2 regions of the Bradyrhizobium sp. KZN70725 genome follow, and region 2 is predicted to be linked to the other one. Evidence: riboswitches for the same ligand, from Rfam matches in the RefSeq annotation. Region 2 holds a riboswitch; the other holds the start of a gene.
What was found. Region 2 has a riboswitch for S-adenosylmethionine ahead of metX (homoserine O-acetyltransferase MetX). Riboswitches for the same ligand answer to the same signal wherever they lie in the genome.
Positions count from the first base shown of each region.

Region 1: it holds a riboswitch for S-adenosylmethionine, as region 2 does, so the genes downstream of both, ACZBJS_RS17515 (O-succinylhomoserine sulfhydrylase) here and metX (homoserine O-acetyltransferase MetX) in region 2, are expected to answer to the same signal.

Region 1 covers NZ_JBUYWT010000016.1:38,187-46,016, reverse strand. The annotation lists gene pimD (pimeloyl-CoA dehydrogenase small subunit) at 1-174, shown strand, start outside; gene ACZBJS_RS17520 (SDR family NAD(P)-dependent oxidoreductase) at 298-1,071, shown strand; gene ACZBJS_RS17515 (O-succinylhomoserine sulfhydrylase) at 1,123-2,316, opposite strand; SAM riboswitch at 2,393-2,472, opposite strand; gene ACZBJS_RS17510 (2'-deoxycytidine 5'-triphosphate deaminase) at 2,607-3,713, shown strand; gene ACZBJS_RS17505 (hypothetical protein) at 3,877-4,926, shown strand; gene ACZBJS_RS17500 (MATE family efflux transporter) at 5,056-6,498, shown strand; gene ACZBJS_RS17495 (SRPBCC family protein) at 6,680-7,096, opposite strand; gene ACZBJS_RS17490 (VOC family protein) at 7,226-7,585, opposite strand; gene ACZBJS_RS17485 (helix-turn-helix transcriptional regulator) at 7,642-7,830, opposite strand, start outside.
Region 2 covers NZ_JBUYWT010000107.1:3,961-11,790, reverse strand. The annotation lists gene ACZBJS_RS40965 (MOSC domain-containing protein) at 108-896, shown strand; gene ACZBJS_RS40960 (TIGR02594 family protein) at 939-1,604, opposite strand; gene ACZBJS_RS40955 (alpha/beta fold hydrolase) at 1,836-2,708, shown strand; gene metW (methionine biosynthesis protein MetW) at 2,798-3,463, opposite strand; gene metX (homoserine O-acetyltransferase MetX) at 3,460-4,665, opposite strand; SAM riboswitch at 4,751-4,830, opposite strand; gene ACZBJS_RS40940 (chorismate mutase) at 5,005-5,853, shown strand; gene hisC (histidinol-phosphate transaminase) at 5,953-7,050, shown strand; gene ACZBJS_RS40930 (prephenate/arogenate dehydrogenase family protein) at 7,055-7,830, shown strand, end outside.

The DNA of each region.
Region 1 (7,830 bases), on a different contig from region 2:
AAGTCCCTGAAGTTCGTCGGCCAGCAGTCGATCCAGCTTCATGGCGGCATCGGCATGACCATGGAAGCCAAGATCGGTCACTATTTCAAGCGGCTGACCATGATCGAGAACACGCTCGGCGACACCGACTATCACCTCCGTCGCGTCAGCGAGGGCGGCGGGTTGTTGGCCTGAGCCATCTCCGTCATTCCGGGGCTCGCGAAGCGAGAACCCGGAATCTGGCGCCGTAACCTCTGGATTCCGGGTTCGCGACTGCGTCGCGCCCCGGAATGACGTGCAAATAACAGGGAAACAACAATGAAAAACACCCCGTTCGATCTCACCGGCCAGGTCGCGGTCATCACCGGCTCGAGCCGCGGCATCGGCCGCTCCTCGGCGGAGCTTCTGGCAAGACTCGGCGCCAAGGTCGTGATCTCCTCGCGCAAGGCGGATGCTTGCCAGGAAGTCGCCGACGGCATCAAGAAGGCGGGCGGCGATGCGCTCGTCATCCCCTGCAACATCGCGCGCCGCAACGAGGTCGAGGCGCTGGTCTCGGGGACGATCAAGCATTACGGCAAGATCGACATCCTGGTCTGCAACGCCGCGGTCAATCCCTATTACGGCCCGCTGCTCGACATCACCGACGAGGCCTTCGACAAGATCATGGGCTCCAACGTCAAGAGCAACATCTGGCTGTCCGCACTGGCGATCCCGCAGATGGCCGAGCGCGGCAAGGGCTCGGTCGTGATCATCTCCTCGATCGGCGGACTTCGGGGTTCTACGGTGATCGGCGCCTACGGCATCTCCAAGGCGGCCGACTTCGCACTGTGCCGCAGCCTCGCCGGCGAGTGGGGCCCGAAGGGCGTGCGCGTCAATTGCGTGGCGCCGGGCCTGGTGAAGACCGATTTCGCCCGCGCGCTGTGGGAGGACCCGGACAATCTGAAGCGCCGCACCGCATCGACGCCGCTCCGCCGCATCGGCGAGCCCGACGAGATCGCAGGCGCTGTGGCCTATCTCGCTTCCGACGCGTCGACCTTCATGACCGGCCAGACCATCGTGGTCGACGGCGGCGTCACGACGGCTGCGACTTAATCTTCAAGAGAAGCCGTCGTGGCCGGGCAAGCCCGGCCACGACGCGTTGCTTCAGACCCGCTCCAGCGCCCGCTCGAAATCCTCGATCAGGTCGTCGGGATGCTCGAGCCCGGCCGAGAAGCGAATGAAACCTTCGCTGATGCCGAGCTCGGCGCGGGCCTCGGGTGCCAGGCGCTGATGCGTCGTGGTCGCGGGATGCGTGACTAGGCTCTTGGCATCGCCGAGATTGTTGGAGATGCGCGAGATCTTCAGCGCGTTGAGGCAGCGGAAGGCGCCGGCCTTGCCGTCCTTCACCTCGAAGCCGACCAGCGTCGAGCCGGCGCCCATCTGCTTCTTCACCGTCTCGGCCTGCGGATGATCGGGGCGGCCCGGATAAACCAGCCGCGTGATCTTCGGATGCTTGGCCAGCGCCTCGGCGATCTTCGCCGCGTTCTCGGTCTGGGCGCGGACGCGGACGCCGAGCGTCTCCAGCCCCTTCAGCAGCACCCAGGCGTTGAACGGCGACAGCGACGGCCCGGTCTGGCGCATGAAATTGTGGATGTGCTCGGCGATGAAGGCCTCCGACGACAGGATGACGCCGCCGAGGCAGCGGCCCTGGCCGTCGATATGCTTGGTCGCGGAATAGACCACGACGTCGGCGCCGAGCGACAGCGGGCTCTGCCAGATCGGCGTCGCGAACACGTTGTCGACGATCAGCCGGGCGCCGCCGCTATGCGCGATCTCTGCGATCGCGCCGATGTCGAGCACGTCGAGCGTCGGATTGGTCGGGCTCTCCAGGAAGAAGGTCTTGGTGTTCGGCCGCAATGCGCGCTGCCACTGGTCGAGATCGAGGCCGTCGACCAGCGTCGTCTCGATGCCGTAGCGCGGCAACAGGTCCTGCACCACGTAGAGGCAGGAGCCGAACAGGGCCTTCGAGGCCACCACATGATCGCCGGCCTTCAGCGGGGCGAGGATCGCGGTGGTCACCGCGGCCATGCCGGTCGCGGTCGAGCGCGCGGCTTCCGCGCCCTCGAGCTCGATCATGCGGCGCTCGAACATCGCAATGGTCGGGTTGGAATAGCGCGAATAGATGAAGCCGGGGTCCTGGCCCTTGAAGCGCGCCTCGCATTGCTCGGCGGTGTCGTAGACGTAGCCCTGGGTGAGAAACAGCCCTTCCGACGTCTCCCCGAATTGCGAGCGCAGCGTACCGCCATGGACGAGACGGGTTTCGGGACGAAAGCGGGCCGTGGTTTCAGATTCAGACATGTGACCTCCGAGGTGGCCATTTCCCCTGGAAACTGGCCACAAAAAAACCGGCCTGGAGCAACCTCCACAAGCCGGGATCACACTGTCCCCGGCCTGTTTAGCGACTTATTTAACGTGGCTGCAAGCCGGCCGGCTCAAATCACCACGGGATAAGTGCAGCTGATATTCCCTCGCGCCCTTTCCGTCAAGACGGTCATCGGATAACCCGTAAAAGCCCATATTTTGGGGCTTGATGGCCGCCTGGAGTATGATTTTTGAGTCATCTCAAGGGATCGCCGAGGGACCGCATCGTGTCGTTCACGCTGGAAGATGAATCCAACGGAATCCTGCCCGACCGCATGATCGCGGAGATGGCGGAGGCCGGCCTCATTCTGCCCGCCTATGACTTCGTCGAGAGCCAGATCCAGCCGGCCAGCCTCGATCTCCGCCTCGGCGACATTGCCTACCGCGTCCGCGCCAGCTTCCTGCCGGGGCCCGACGCCACCGTCGCCGAGCGGATCGACGAGCTGAAGTTGCACGAGATCGATCTGTCCGACGGCGCGGTGCTGGAGACCAACTGCGTCTACATCGTGCCGCTGCTGGAGAGCCTGGCGCTGCCGCCGGAGATCGTGGCCGCGGCCAACCCGAAGAGCTCGACCGGACGGCTCGACGTCTTCACCCGCGTGATCGCCGACGGCACCCGCCGCTTCGACATGATCGGCGCCGGCTATCATGGCCCGCTCTACGCCGAGATCAGCCCGAAGACGTTTCCCGTGCTGCTGCGCGAGGGTTCGCGGCTCAGCCAGGTCCGCTTCCGGATCGGCGAGGCGACGCTGACCGCCGACGAGCTCGATGCGCTGCATGCCGCCGAGCGGCTGGTCGACGCCGCCAATGCCGATCTCACCCATGGCGTCGCGCTCTCGGTCGATCTCTCCGGCGAGAGCTCGGGCGGCTTCGTCGGCTATCGCGCCAAGCGCCATACCGGCGTGGTCGATGTCGATCGCCGCGGCGGCTATGCCGTCGACGACTTCTGGGAGCCGATCAAGGCCCGGCCCGACGGCAGTCTCATCCTCGATCCCGGCGAGTTCTACATCCTGGCGTCGAAAGAGGCGGTGCAGGTGCCGCCGGACTACGCCGCGGAGATGGTGCCGTTCGATCCGCTGGTCGGCGAATTCCGCGTCCATTATGCCGGCTTCTTCGATCCCGGCTTCGGCTATGCCGGCGCCGGCGGAAAGGGGGCGCGCGCCGTGCTGGAGGTGCGCTCGCGCGAGGTGCCGTTCATCCTCGAGCATGGCCAGATCGTCGGCCGCCTCGTCTATGAGCGGATGCTCGAGCGCCCCGACGCGCTGTACGGCCAGCGCATCGGCTCGAACTATCAGGCGCAGGGCCTGAAGCTCTCCAAGCATTTTCGCGTGTAATTCCGTTTCGCGCGCGTGTAATTCCGTAGCCCGGATGAAGCGCTAGCGAAATCCGGGGCGCTGCATACGCGCATTGAGCCGCCCCGGATTGCGCTTCGCTGCATCCGGGCTACGATTGCGCGCGCGAGGCTTTATCTCGCCAACAAGAACAGCGGGAGCAGACATGACCGGAGAGCAGGACGCGCGCGAAACGCAATGGCGGAAGTGGCGCAGCGTCGCCGATCTCTATCACGCCTTCTTCACCGGGCTGATCCTCACCGTCGTCACGCGGCGCGGCACGGCTGATGCCGCCGAGTTCGTCTTCCGCGTGTTTCGTCGCCAGCAGCAGGAGCGCTTCCTGCCCGGCTTGAAGAAGCTCGGCCTCGACAGCCTGCCGCCGGCGGTCGCGGCCGCGCAGTATCATTATCTTTCCAACTGGATCGGCGGCGTGCATGTCGAATACATGTACGAGACCGACCGCAAGGCCTGGATCCGCTATCCGCCGCCGCGCTGGATCTGGAAGGGCACAGCGATCTGCGGCGTGCCCGGTGAGGTCTCGCGCGCGATGCTGCGCGGCTGGCACGCCAACAACGGTGTCGCGCTCGGGGACTTGCGGCTCGGCTTCGTCTGCACCAAGCAGAGTGTCGACGGCCAGGACGGCCTCGAAGGCTATTACTGCGAGTACGATCATCCGCTCGAGCTCGACCAGCGCCTGGTGTTCGCGCGCCATCTCGAGGCGCCGCCATTCGATCCGAACACCGCGCCGGCGCTGCCGGTCGACAGCTGGCCGAAGCCGCGGCTGGAAAAGGCCTATCGCAACTACGCGATGGAATATGTGAAGACGGCCGCGCCGGTCATCGTGCAGGTGTTCGGCCCGGAGGATGCGAGCTATCTGCTGCATCTCACCGGCAGACTGATCGGCATGCAGTATTACGACGAGGTCGCGCAGGCGCTCGGCGGCCGCCGTGGCCGTGCCACGGAATTTGCCGCATTCCTGCGCACTCTCTTCGAGTCGCAGGACGATATTGCTGACATCACCGAATCCGAGGGCCAGTTCGAAATCCGCCAGCAGGGCTGGAAGCTGATGGCCGACGTGGCCGACTATCATCCGGCCTGCGCCAGCGTATTGACCGGCCTGTTCGAAGGGCTGGCCGCCGGCTGCGGGCGGCATATTCCGGTGCATCTGAAGCCGAACAGCGCCGCCGGCGCGCCGTTCGTCTGGTCGATCGGCTAGCCCCAAGGTTCATCCGGGTTCACCTGCAATCGCGCAGGCCCCCCTTGCGCCCCGCGCACGTGGATTCCGCCGCCGCCATGGTAGGGAAACACCATGGCGCGGCTCCCCAGATCGCGCGTGGGAGTAGAAATGTCCGATCTCGGCCTCGCCGAAATTCCTGTCGACGAACAAGAGCGGCCGCTGCCGCCGCCGGTGACCAAGCCGGCGCGCAATGCGCTGCTCGACGGGCCGATCCTGCGCACGCTGCTATGGCTGGCGTGGCCGAACGTGATCGCGCTCTCCGCCGGCACCTGCGTCGTCATCGCGGAGACTTCGTATATCGGCCGGCTCGGCGTCGAGTCGCTCGCGGCGATGGCGCTGGTGTTTCCCTGCGTGATCCTGACCATGACGATGTCCGGCGGCGCGATGGGCGGCGGCGTCGCATCCGCGATCGCGCGTGCGCTCGGTGCCGGCGAGATCGAGCGCGCCTCGACGCTGGCGATGCATGCGCTGCTGATCGGCCTGACCTTTGGTTTGACGTTCATGCTGGGCATGCTGATCTTCGGCCCGCGCCTGCTCGAATTGCTCGGCGGCCGCGGCAATGTGCTGGCGCAGGCGATTGCCTATTCGCAGGTGTTCTTCGGCGGCGCGATCCTGCCCTGGCTGATGAACACCATGGCCGGCATCCTGCGCGGCACCGGCAACATGAAGCTGCCGTCGACCATGATCCTGTCCTCGGCGGTGTGGCAGATCATTCTCGGCGGCACCCTCGGGCTCGGTCTCGGTCCGGTGCCGCAATTCGGCATGCGTGGCGTCGCGGCGGGTTCGCTGATCGCCTATTCGATCAGCATCAGCGTGATGGGCTGGTATCTGTTCTCGGGCCGCGCCCGCGTGAAGCCGAAACTCAAGGGGCTGCGCGTGCAATGGGCGATGTTCATCGACATCCTCAAGGTCGGCGCGGTGTCCTGCTTCTCGCCGCTGCAATCGGTTCTGACGATCTCGATTTTCACCCACATGCTGGCGCAGTTCGGAACCGCGGTGCTCGCCGGCTACGGCATCGGCGCGCGGCTCGAATTCATGCTGACCTCGGTCGCCTTCGCGGTCGGCATCGCCTCGGTGCCGATGATCGGCATGGCGGTCGGCGCCGAGCGCGTCGCGCGGGCCCGGCGCATCGCCTGGACCGCGGGCACGGTGTCGTTCCTTGCGGTCGGCGTGGTCGGCAGCTTCATCGCCGTCTTCCCCGACCTCTGGGTCAATCTGTTCACCAACGATCCACATGTGCGGGCGACCAGCCATCAATATCTCTCGACCGCCGCGCCGATGTACGCCTTCATCGGCCTTGCGATGTCGATGTATTTCTCCTCGCAGGGTGCCGCGAAAGTGCTGGGTCCGGTGCTGGCGCAGACCGCGCGGCTGATCTTCATCGGCGCCGGCGGCTGGTGGCTGTCGACGCATGAGGCGAGCGCGCAGAACTTCTTCGCACTCGCCGCCGCCTCGATGGGCGTGCTCGGCGTGCTGTCCTGCCTCAGCGTGATCCTGACGCGCTGGGGCAAGTCGGCACCGGTCGCAGAAGTGCAGCCGGCGCTGTCGTAGATACTAAACCCGTCATCCTGAGGAGCCGCGAAGCGGCGTCTCGAAGGATTGACGGCCCCGGTGCTTCGGCATTCGCTCCTGGAAACAGCAGGGCTGTCGCCCTTCGAGACGGCCGCTTCGCGGCCTCCTCAGGGTGACGGTCGTGGTTCGAAATGCGCGGCCAGTCGCATGACCTAGCGGATCACGCCGCGCTCTTCTCCCTCGCCGACTTGGCCATCGCCGCCTGCATCGCCGCCGCGCCGAGATCCATCTGCGCGTCCATGTATGGCGCGACCTCGTGCGGCAGCACGTCGGCGATCCACACCACGCGGCAGCGCGCGTCGCCCTCGGCGAACACCTGCAGCGAGGCGGAATGCTGCTTCAACCGCTCGCTGCTGATCGCATAGACCAGCCGCTTTCGCTGGTCGTCGCAATCGACCAGCGTCTCGCGCGCCACGGTGCCGTTGGCGAAGCTGACGGTGCGAACGTCGCCATCAAGCTTGGTGTCGGTCACGAAGCCCGGCACCAGCCGGGTATGCAGTGCGCCGAAATCGCGCAACGCGTCCCAGACATGATCTGCCGGCGCGTCGATCGGGATGTCCTTGTGAATGGAAGCCATCGTTCAATCCTCGTTGGTTTCAGATGTGTCGTCATTGCGAGGAGCGAAGCGACGAAGCAATCCACACCGCAGCAGGCGGAAAGATGGATTGCTTCGCTCCGCTCGCAATGACGGCGGAGCTGTGGTGTGCTAGGTCGACACCGCCTCGACATTGTTGCCGTCGGGGTCGAGCAGGAACGCCGCGTAATAGGTCGGGCTGTAATCCTTGCGATGGCCCGCCGCGCCGTTGTCCCTGCCGCCGGCTTTCAGGCCTTCGGTATGGAATGTCTTGATCGCGTCGTGGTTCGGGGCACGGAACGCAACGTGCGCGCCGCCTTGGGCCTTGCCCTTGTGCAGATGCAGCCAGAGCGCGGGCTCGCCCTTCGGGCCGAAGCCGGCGCCGCTGTCGTCGCGCGAGCAGAGCACGAAGCCGAGTGGCGCCAGCACCGCGGTGTAGAAGCGCACGCTGGCGTCGAGGTCGGCAACGCGCAATCCGATATGGTCGTACATGAGGAAATCTCCAGTCGCTAAGCGCATCGAAAGACGCGCGGACTGGAGTAGCCTAGCTATTGCAGCGCGAGACGTTCTTGGAAAATCTTGCGGTCGCCGCGCGAGGCCCGGCGGAACTTCAGCGGCGAGGCACCCGCAGCGCGGTGGAAGCTGCGCACGAAATTGGAGAGGTCGCCGAAGCCGACGTCATAGGCAATGTCGGTGACCGGGCTGTCGTCATCCGCGAGCCGCCGCGCCGCATGGCG
Region 2 (7,830 bases):
TCCTAAGCTGGCTCGGTATCAAACCGTCAAAATCACTGTGACGAGCCACTAGTACCTTCCCGCGGGCGGCAGTTCTCCTCGCACGCCAAACAGGCTAGAGCGGGCGAATGGACACGCACGCTTCCTCTGCCCGGATCACCGGCATCTATCGCTACCCCGTCAAGGGTCTCACGCCCGAGCCGCTGCCGCACGCAGAGCTCAAGGCCGGCGAGACGCTCCGCTCCGATCGCCGCTATGCGATCGAGAACGGCCCGAGCGGTTTCGATCCCTCGGTGCCGAAATGGCTGCCGAAGCCGCATTTCCTGATGCTGCAGCGGGACGAGTGGCTGGCGCCGCTGCGCGCCCATTTCGACGATGACAGCCATGTGCTGACGCTGCGCCGGGATGGCGCGATGGTGGCCCAGGGCGACCTCGAGACCGCGGAAGGCCGCGCGGCGATCGAACGCTATTTCGCCAATCGTCATACCGGCCAGATCAAGGGCCCGCCCAAGGTGCTGGTCAGCCCCGGGCACAGTTTCTCCGATGTGCCGCGCAAGGTGGTCTCGATCATCAATCTGGCCAGCCTGCGGGCGATCGAGGAGATGGTGCAGGCGCCGGTCCATCCGCTGCGCTTCCGCGCCAACCTCTATGTCGAAGGCTGGCCGGCCTGGCATGAAGCCAGCCTGCTCGACCAGACCATCGCGATCGGCAGCGCCCGGGCCAGGGTGGTGAAGCGCATCACCCGCTGCGCCGCGGTCAATGTCGATCCCGATACCGGCGCGCGCGACCTCTCGGTGCCGAACACGCTGATGCAGCGTTTCGGCAACAATGAGTGCGGCATCTATGCCGAGATCATCAGCGATGGCGGCGCCGCCGTCGGCGACACGATTGCCGCTGAGGAACCTGTAGCGTCGTAGGCCGGGCAAGGCGCGTGCGCGCCCTGCCCCGCTTTCGAGCGATCAGTTGGTCGGCATCACATAGGCGTAGATGCGGCCGCGCGAGACCCGCGTCTCGCGGACGCGGTGGCCGCTGTTGCCCGAGATCATGATCGGATTGCCCTTGGCATCGACGCCGGTGATGATGCCGACATGGCCCCCGCCGCGGCGGCTCATCACGGCGATGGCGCCGACCTGCGGTCCCGAAACGCGCGTGCCGTATTTGGCGAACGAGCTCGCCATGTCGGAGCCGGTGCCGCGATGGCCGGTGTGCTGCAGCACCATGTTCATGAAGCGTGCACACCACAGGCTGGAGCGGCCGGTCGGATTGCCGCCGAGATAGCGGCGCGCCTCGGCCACGATGCCGGACGAGCCGAAGTCGCCTGCCGCGCTGACGCCGCCGGTATTGGGCACGGGGTCAGCGCTGCCGGGCAACGGCGCTGCGTTGGTTTCGATGATCCCGCCCGGCTGCGCGAGTGCGCGACGCTCGGCGCGCGACAGCCGCGCTGCGTGCCGATAGTGATGACGGGCATAGTGACGCGCGTGATGGCCGGCATGGGCCGAATGCGCGTGACGTGAATGATGCGAACGGGCGGAGGCCGGAGCGGCGGAGATCACGGCGAGAGTGAGCGAACACAGAGCCAGCGCCAAAACACGAAGCGACCGGCGACACGCAAGCAACTGAACCATACTTCACTAGATCCTCTGTAACGCCCCCCAATTCCCCGTCGCGTTCCCGGGGGAACACGGCGGTGGTTTTGAAAATCGGGATGGCGCGAGGAAGATTTCATGCGGCGTTGCGGGAACAATTTCTGGGTCATTCCGCGATGATTCGATGACGAGAAAGGAACCGGAACTGCCGCATTGCGGCCTCGAAAATTAACTGCAAATCTGGAGGCGGCCAACGAGAGGAGAATTTCAATGCCCTACGCCATGACGAAAGATCATGTCCGCCTCTACTTCGAAGAGGCCGGCAGCGGAACCCCGATCATCTTCCTGCACGAGTTCGCCGCGGATCACACCAATTGGGAGCCGCAGATGCGCTATTTCGCGCGCGGCCACCGCTGCATCGCCTATTCGGCGCGCGGTTACACGCCGTCCGACGTGCCTGCGAGTGCCGACGTCTACACCTACCAGCACTTCTATATCGACGCGCTCGCCGTGCTCGACCATCTCGGCATCACCAAGGCGCATTTCGTCGGGCTCTCGATGGGCTCCTATTCGTCGCTGCAGATCGCCCTCAACGCGCCGGAGCGCGCGCTGTCGATGACGCTGGCCGCGGTCGGCTCCGGCTCGAGCCTCGAGCATCTCGATGCCTTCCGCGCGCAGTGCCGTGCCAATGCCGAGCAATACGAGAGCATCGGCGCGGTCGAGGTCGCCAAGGTGACGCGCGAAGCGCCGAGCCGGATTCCGTTCCTGGTCAAGGATCCGCGCGGCCACGCCGATTTCTACGCCGCGCTCGCCCGCCACGACGCCAGAGGCTCAGCCAACACGATGCGCAGCTTCCAGGGCGGCAGGCCCTCGATCTACACCATGACCGACGCCATCAAGCGCGCCGCGACGCCGGCGCTGATCCTGTGCGGCGACGAGGACGACAATTGCATCGCGCCCAGCATGTTCCTGAAGCAGCATCTGCCGGCCGCCGGCCTCTCGTTCTTCCCGAAGTCGGGCCACGTGCTCAACCTCGAGGAGCCGGCGCTGTTCAACGAGATGGTCGAGCGCTTCATCGCGCTGGTCGAGGCCGGCCGCTGGCCGGTACGCGATCCGCGGTCGCTGGTGGCGGCGCCGGTGTAGTCCTGTCATTCCGGGGCACGCGAAGCGTGAACCCCGAATCTCGAGATTCTGGGTTCACGCTTCGCGTGCCCCGGAATGACGCCATGACGTCACTTCGCCTGCCCTCCCCGGCTGAGCAGGAACACGCCCTGCTCGCCGAACATGTTCCACACCCACCACGGCAGGTTGAGCGGCACCGGACGGCCGTAGAGATCGAGCGCCACCGCGCGCTCCATCTTGACGTTGATCTCCTCACAGAGCTGCACGAAATCCTTGATGGTGCAGAAGTGGATGTTCGAGGTGTCGTACCAGCTCGCCGGCAAATTCTCGGTGCGCGGCATGTGGCCGCCGATCAGAAGCTGCAGCCGCATCTTCCAGAACCCGAAATTCGGAAACGAGACGATGGCGCGCTGGCCAATCCGCAGCAGATTCTCCAGCACCACCTTGGGCTGCCGCGTCGCCTGCAAGGTCTGCGACAGGATCACGTAGTCGAACGCATCGTCGGGATAGTTGACGAGATCGGTGTCGGCATCGCCCTGCACCACGGCGAGCCCCTTGGCGACGCAGCCATTGACACCCTCGCGCGACAGCTCGATGCCGCGGCCGTCGATGCCGCGGCTTTCCAGCAGTTGCAGCAATTCGCCGTCGCCGCAGCCGACATCGAGCACGCGCGAGCCCGGCCGCACCATGTCGGCGACCAGCAGATGATCGGTGCGATAGCCGCCGGTCCGCTCCGGCGCGATACCCGGCAAGGGCAATGTCTGCTGCATGCTCATGACCGGCCGCCGTCCTTCAGGCCGCGCGCCTTGGCTGCGGCCAGCAGGAAGGCACGGGAGATCTCGAGGAATTCCGGCACGTCGAGCAGGAAGGCGTCGTGGCCCTTGTCGGTCTCGATCTCGGCGAACGACACCCGCGCGCTCGACGCGTTCAGCGCATGCACCAGCGCGCGCGATTCCGAGGTCGGAAACAGCCAGTCGCTGGTGAACGACACCACGCAGAACCGGGTCTGGATGCCGGTGAACGCCTTCGCCAGCACGCCGTTGTGGTCGGCGGCGATGTCGAAATAGTCCATCGCGCGGGTCAGATAGAGATAGGAGTTGGCGTCGAAGCGCTCGACAAAGGACGAGCCCTGGTAGCGCAGATAGCTCTCGACCTGGAAATCCGCATCGAACGAGAAGGTCGGCAGCTCGCGGTCCTGCATCCGCCGTCCGAACTTGCGGTGCAGCGCGGCGTCCGAGAGATAGGTGATGTGCGCGGCCATCCGCGCCACCGCCAATCCGCGGTGCGGATGGGTGTCCTCGTCGACATAGCGGCCGCCGCGCCAGTCCGGATCGGCCATCACGGCCTGGCGGCCGAGCTCGTGGAACGCGATGTTCTGCGCCGAGTGGCGCGTCGAGCAGGCGATCGCGAGCGTCGAGAACACGCGCTCCGGATAGGCCGCGGTCCATTGCAGCACCTGCATGCCGCCCATCGAGCCGCCGACCACGCAGAACAGCGTCGTGATGCCGAGACGATCGATCAGCATCGCCTGCGCACGCACCATGTCGGGAATGGTGATGATCGGGAAATCGAGTCCCCACACCTTGCCGGTCGCGGGGTTCAACGACGCAGGGCCGGTCGAGCCCATGCAGCCGCCGATCACATTGGAGCAGATGATGAAGTACTTGTCGGGATCGATCGGCCGGCCGATGCCGACCATGGTCTCCCACCAGCCGGGCTTGCCAGTGACGGGATGGATGTTGTTGACATGCTGATCGCCGGTCAGCGCGTGGCAGACCAGGATCGCGTTGGAGCGGTCGGCATTGAGCTCGCCATAGGTCTGGTAGGCGATCTGGAATGGTGCGAGATCGACGCCGCAATCGAGCTTGAGCGGCTGGTCCATCCCGAACTTCGCCACCAATGACGACGGATGGTCGGCCTCATGGGCGCGATCATCGCTCGGGGTTTGTGGGCTCGGTATCGGACGCACGTTGCTCATCTAGGCGACCCTGCCTCCGCGCGGGAGGGCTCGACGGACCTCAGGCCAATAAAAAACCCGGCCTGAACAAAGGTTCGGCCGGGAGCTGATAAGGTCCCCGGCCTGTTTAGCGAGTTGTTTAACGTGGCTGCAAGCCGGCCGGCTCAAATGACCACGGGACGCAGGGAACGTAGTCCCCACGCCCCCCGCCGTCAAGACAGCCCTGCCCACGGCCAATTGGTTAACCGAATGCGCAAGGCACGCCTGCGACGTTTCTCTTTGCTTTCGCTGCCCGTCTTTCCTAATCAGGGACCCTGTCCGACGCGGCACCGGGCCGCCCCGACGACAAGGTTTGAGAGCATGTCCAACCCACCCCCGTCGCCGCCCTCGCTGCAGGATCTGCGCAAGGAGATCGATGCGATCGACGAGCAGGTACACCGCCTGTTGATGGCGCGCGGCGACATCATCGACCGCCTGATCCAGGTCAAGAAGACCCAGGAGGTCGGCTCGGCATTCCGCCCGGCACGCGAGGCCAGCATGATGCGCGAGCTGGTGCGGCGTCATCGCGGCATCCTGCCGCTCGACACCATCGAGAGCATCTGGCGCGTCATCATCTCGACCTTCACCTATGTGCAGGCGCCGTTCGCGGTGCATGCCGATGTTTCGGTCGGCGAGTCGGCCATGCGCGACTCGGCGCGGTTTCACTTCGGCTTCGTGGTGCCTTACGTGTCGCATTTCAGCGCACAGGCCGCGGTCGAGGCGGTGGCGAAGTCGAAGGGCGACCTCGCGCTGGTCTCCGCGATCGCAAGCCGTACGCCGTGGTGGAATGCGCTCGAGGCCAGTGGCGCGCCGAAGATCATCGCGCGGCTGCCGTTCCTCGAACGCGCCGACCATCCCGCCGCGCTGCCGGTGTTCGTGATCTCGCGGGTCGCCGACGACGCCATGGTCACCGAAGTGCAGACCTGGAGCGTGCGCGTCTCCGGCTGGAACGCCGATGTCGCCCGGGCGCTTGCGCCGCTCGCCGAGATCGTCGCGGTCCCCGACACCGCTTTCGACGGCGCGGCGCTCCTGGTCTCGGTCACCGGACACGATTTCGAGGCCATCAAGCTCGCCCTGATCAAGGCCGGCGCCTCGGTCCGCTCGTCGGCCCTCGTCGGCAGCCACGCAACGCGCTATACGGTGCCCTCTAACGGATCGGCCAGGACCTGAAGTAAGAGCCAGCCGCCCGTCCAGGCTTTTGTTTTGACGCGTTTTCTTCACGCGAACCGGTATCCACTTCGCTCGAAAACGCTCTGTTCGGAGTTGATGATGTCCCGCCCCGTGCCGAACCCCGGCATCCTCGATATTGCGCCCTACACGCCCGGCAAGAGCCCGGTGCCGGAACCGGGCCGCAAAGTGTTCAAGCTGTCCGCCAACGAGACGCCGTTCGGGCCGTCTCCGAAGGCGATCGCGGCCTACAAGGCGGCGGCTGACCATCTCGAGGACTATCCGGAGGGGACCTCACGCGTGCTGCGCGAGGCGATCGGCCGCGCCTACGGCCTCGATCCCGACCGCATCATCTGCGGCGCCGGCTCCGACGAAATCCTCAACCTGCTGGCGCACACCTATCTCGCGCCCGGCGACGAGGCGATCTCGACCACCCACGGCTTCCTGGTTTACCCGATCGCCACCATGGCGAACGGCGCCAGGAACGTGATCGCGGCCGAGACCAATTTCACGGCCGACGTCGATGCCATACTCAAGGTGGTGACGCCGCGCACGAAACTGGTCTGGCTCGCCAACCCGAACAATCCGACCGGCACCTACATCCCGTTCGACGAGGTCAAGCGGCTGCGCGCCGCGCTTCCGTCGCATGTGCTGCTGGTGCTCGACGCCGCCTATGCCGACTATGTCTCGCGCAACGACTACGAGCTCGGCATCGAGCTGGTCGCGACCACGGACAACACGGTGGTGACGCACACCTTCTCGAAGATCCACGGCCTTGCGGCGCTGCGGATCGGCTGGATGTTCGGGCCGGCGCATATCGTCGATGCCTGCAACCGCATCCGCGGTCCGTTCAACGTCACGACGCCGGCGATGCTGGCGGCGGTGGCGGCGATCGAGGACACGGCGCATGTGCAGATGTCGCGAACCCACACCGAACAATGGCGCAACTGGCTGACCGAGGAGATCGGCAAGCTCGGGCTGAAGGTGACGCCGAGCGTCGCCAATTTCGTGCTGATCCATTTCCCGACCGACAAGGGCAAGACCGCGGCGGAAGCCGACGCCTATCTCACACGGCGCGGCCTCGTGCTGCGCGCACTCAACAATTACAAGCTGCCGCATGCGCTGCGCATGACCATTGGCACCGAGGAGGCCAACCGCCTCGTGGTCGAGGGGCTGCGCGACTTCCTGGCCGGAAAGTGACATCGTGACGACCGCCCCGCTCTTCCAACGCATCGCGCTGATCGGCTTCGGCCTGATCGGCGGCTCGATCGCGCGCGGCGCGCGCGCGCAAGGGCTGGTCGGCGAGATCGTGACCACCGCGCGCTCGGAGAAGACGCGTGCGCGCGTCGCCGAACTCGGCATCGTTGATCGCGTCGTCGAGACCAACATCGAGGCGGTGAAGGATGCCGACCTCGTCATCCTCTGCATCCCGGTCGGCGCCTGCGGCCCGGTCGCCGCTGAGATCGCGCCGCATCTGAAGCCCGGCGCGATCATCTCCGACGTCGGCTCGGTGAAGGGCGCCGTCGTCAAGGACATGGCGCTGCATCTGCCTGACGGCGTCCACTTTGTCCCGGCGCATCCGGTGGCCGGCACCGAGCATTCGGGGCCGGATTCCGGCTTCGCCGAGCTATTCATCAACCGCTGGTGCATCCTCACCCCGCCCGAAGGCACCGATCCCGCGGCGACCGACCGATTGCGAACGTTCTGGGCCGCGCTCGGCGCCAAGGTCGAGATCATGACGCCCGACCATCATGACCTCGTGCTCGCGATTACCAGCCATTTGCCGCATCTGATCGCCTACACCATCGTCGGCACCGCCGACGAGCTGGCGCAGGTGACGGAATCCGAGGTCATCAAATTCTCCGCCGGCGGCTTCCGCGACTTCACCCGCATCGCGGCCTCGGACCCGACGATGTGGCGCGACGTATTCCTCGCCAACAAGGACGCCGTGCTCGAGATGCTCGGCACCTTCAACGAGGA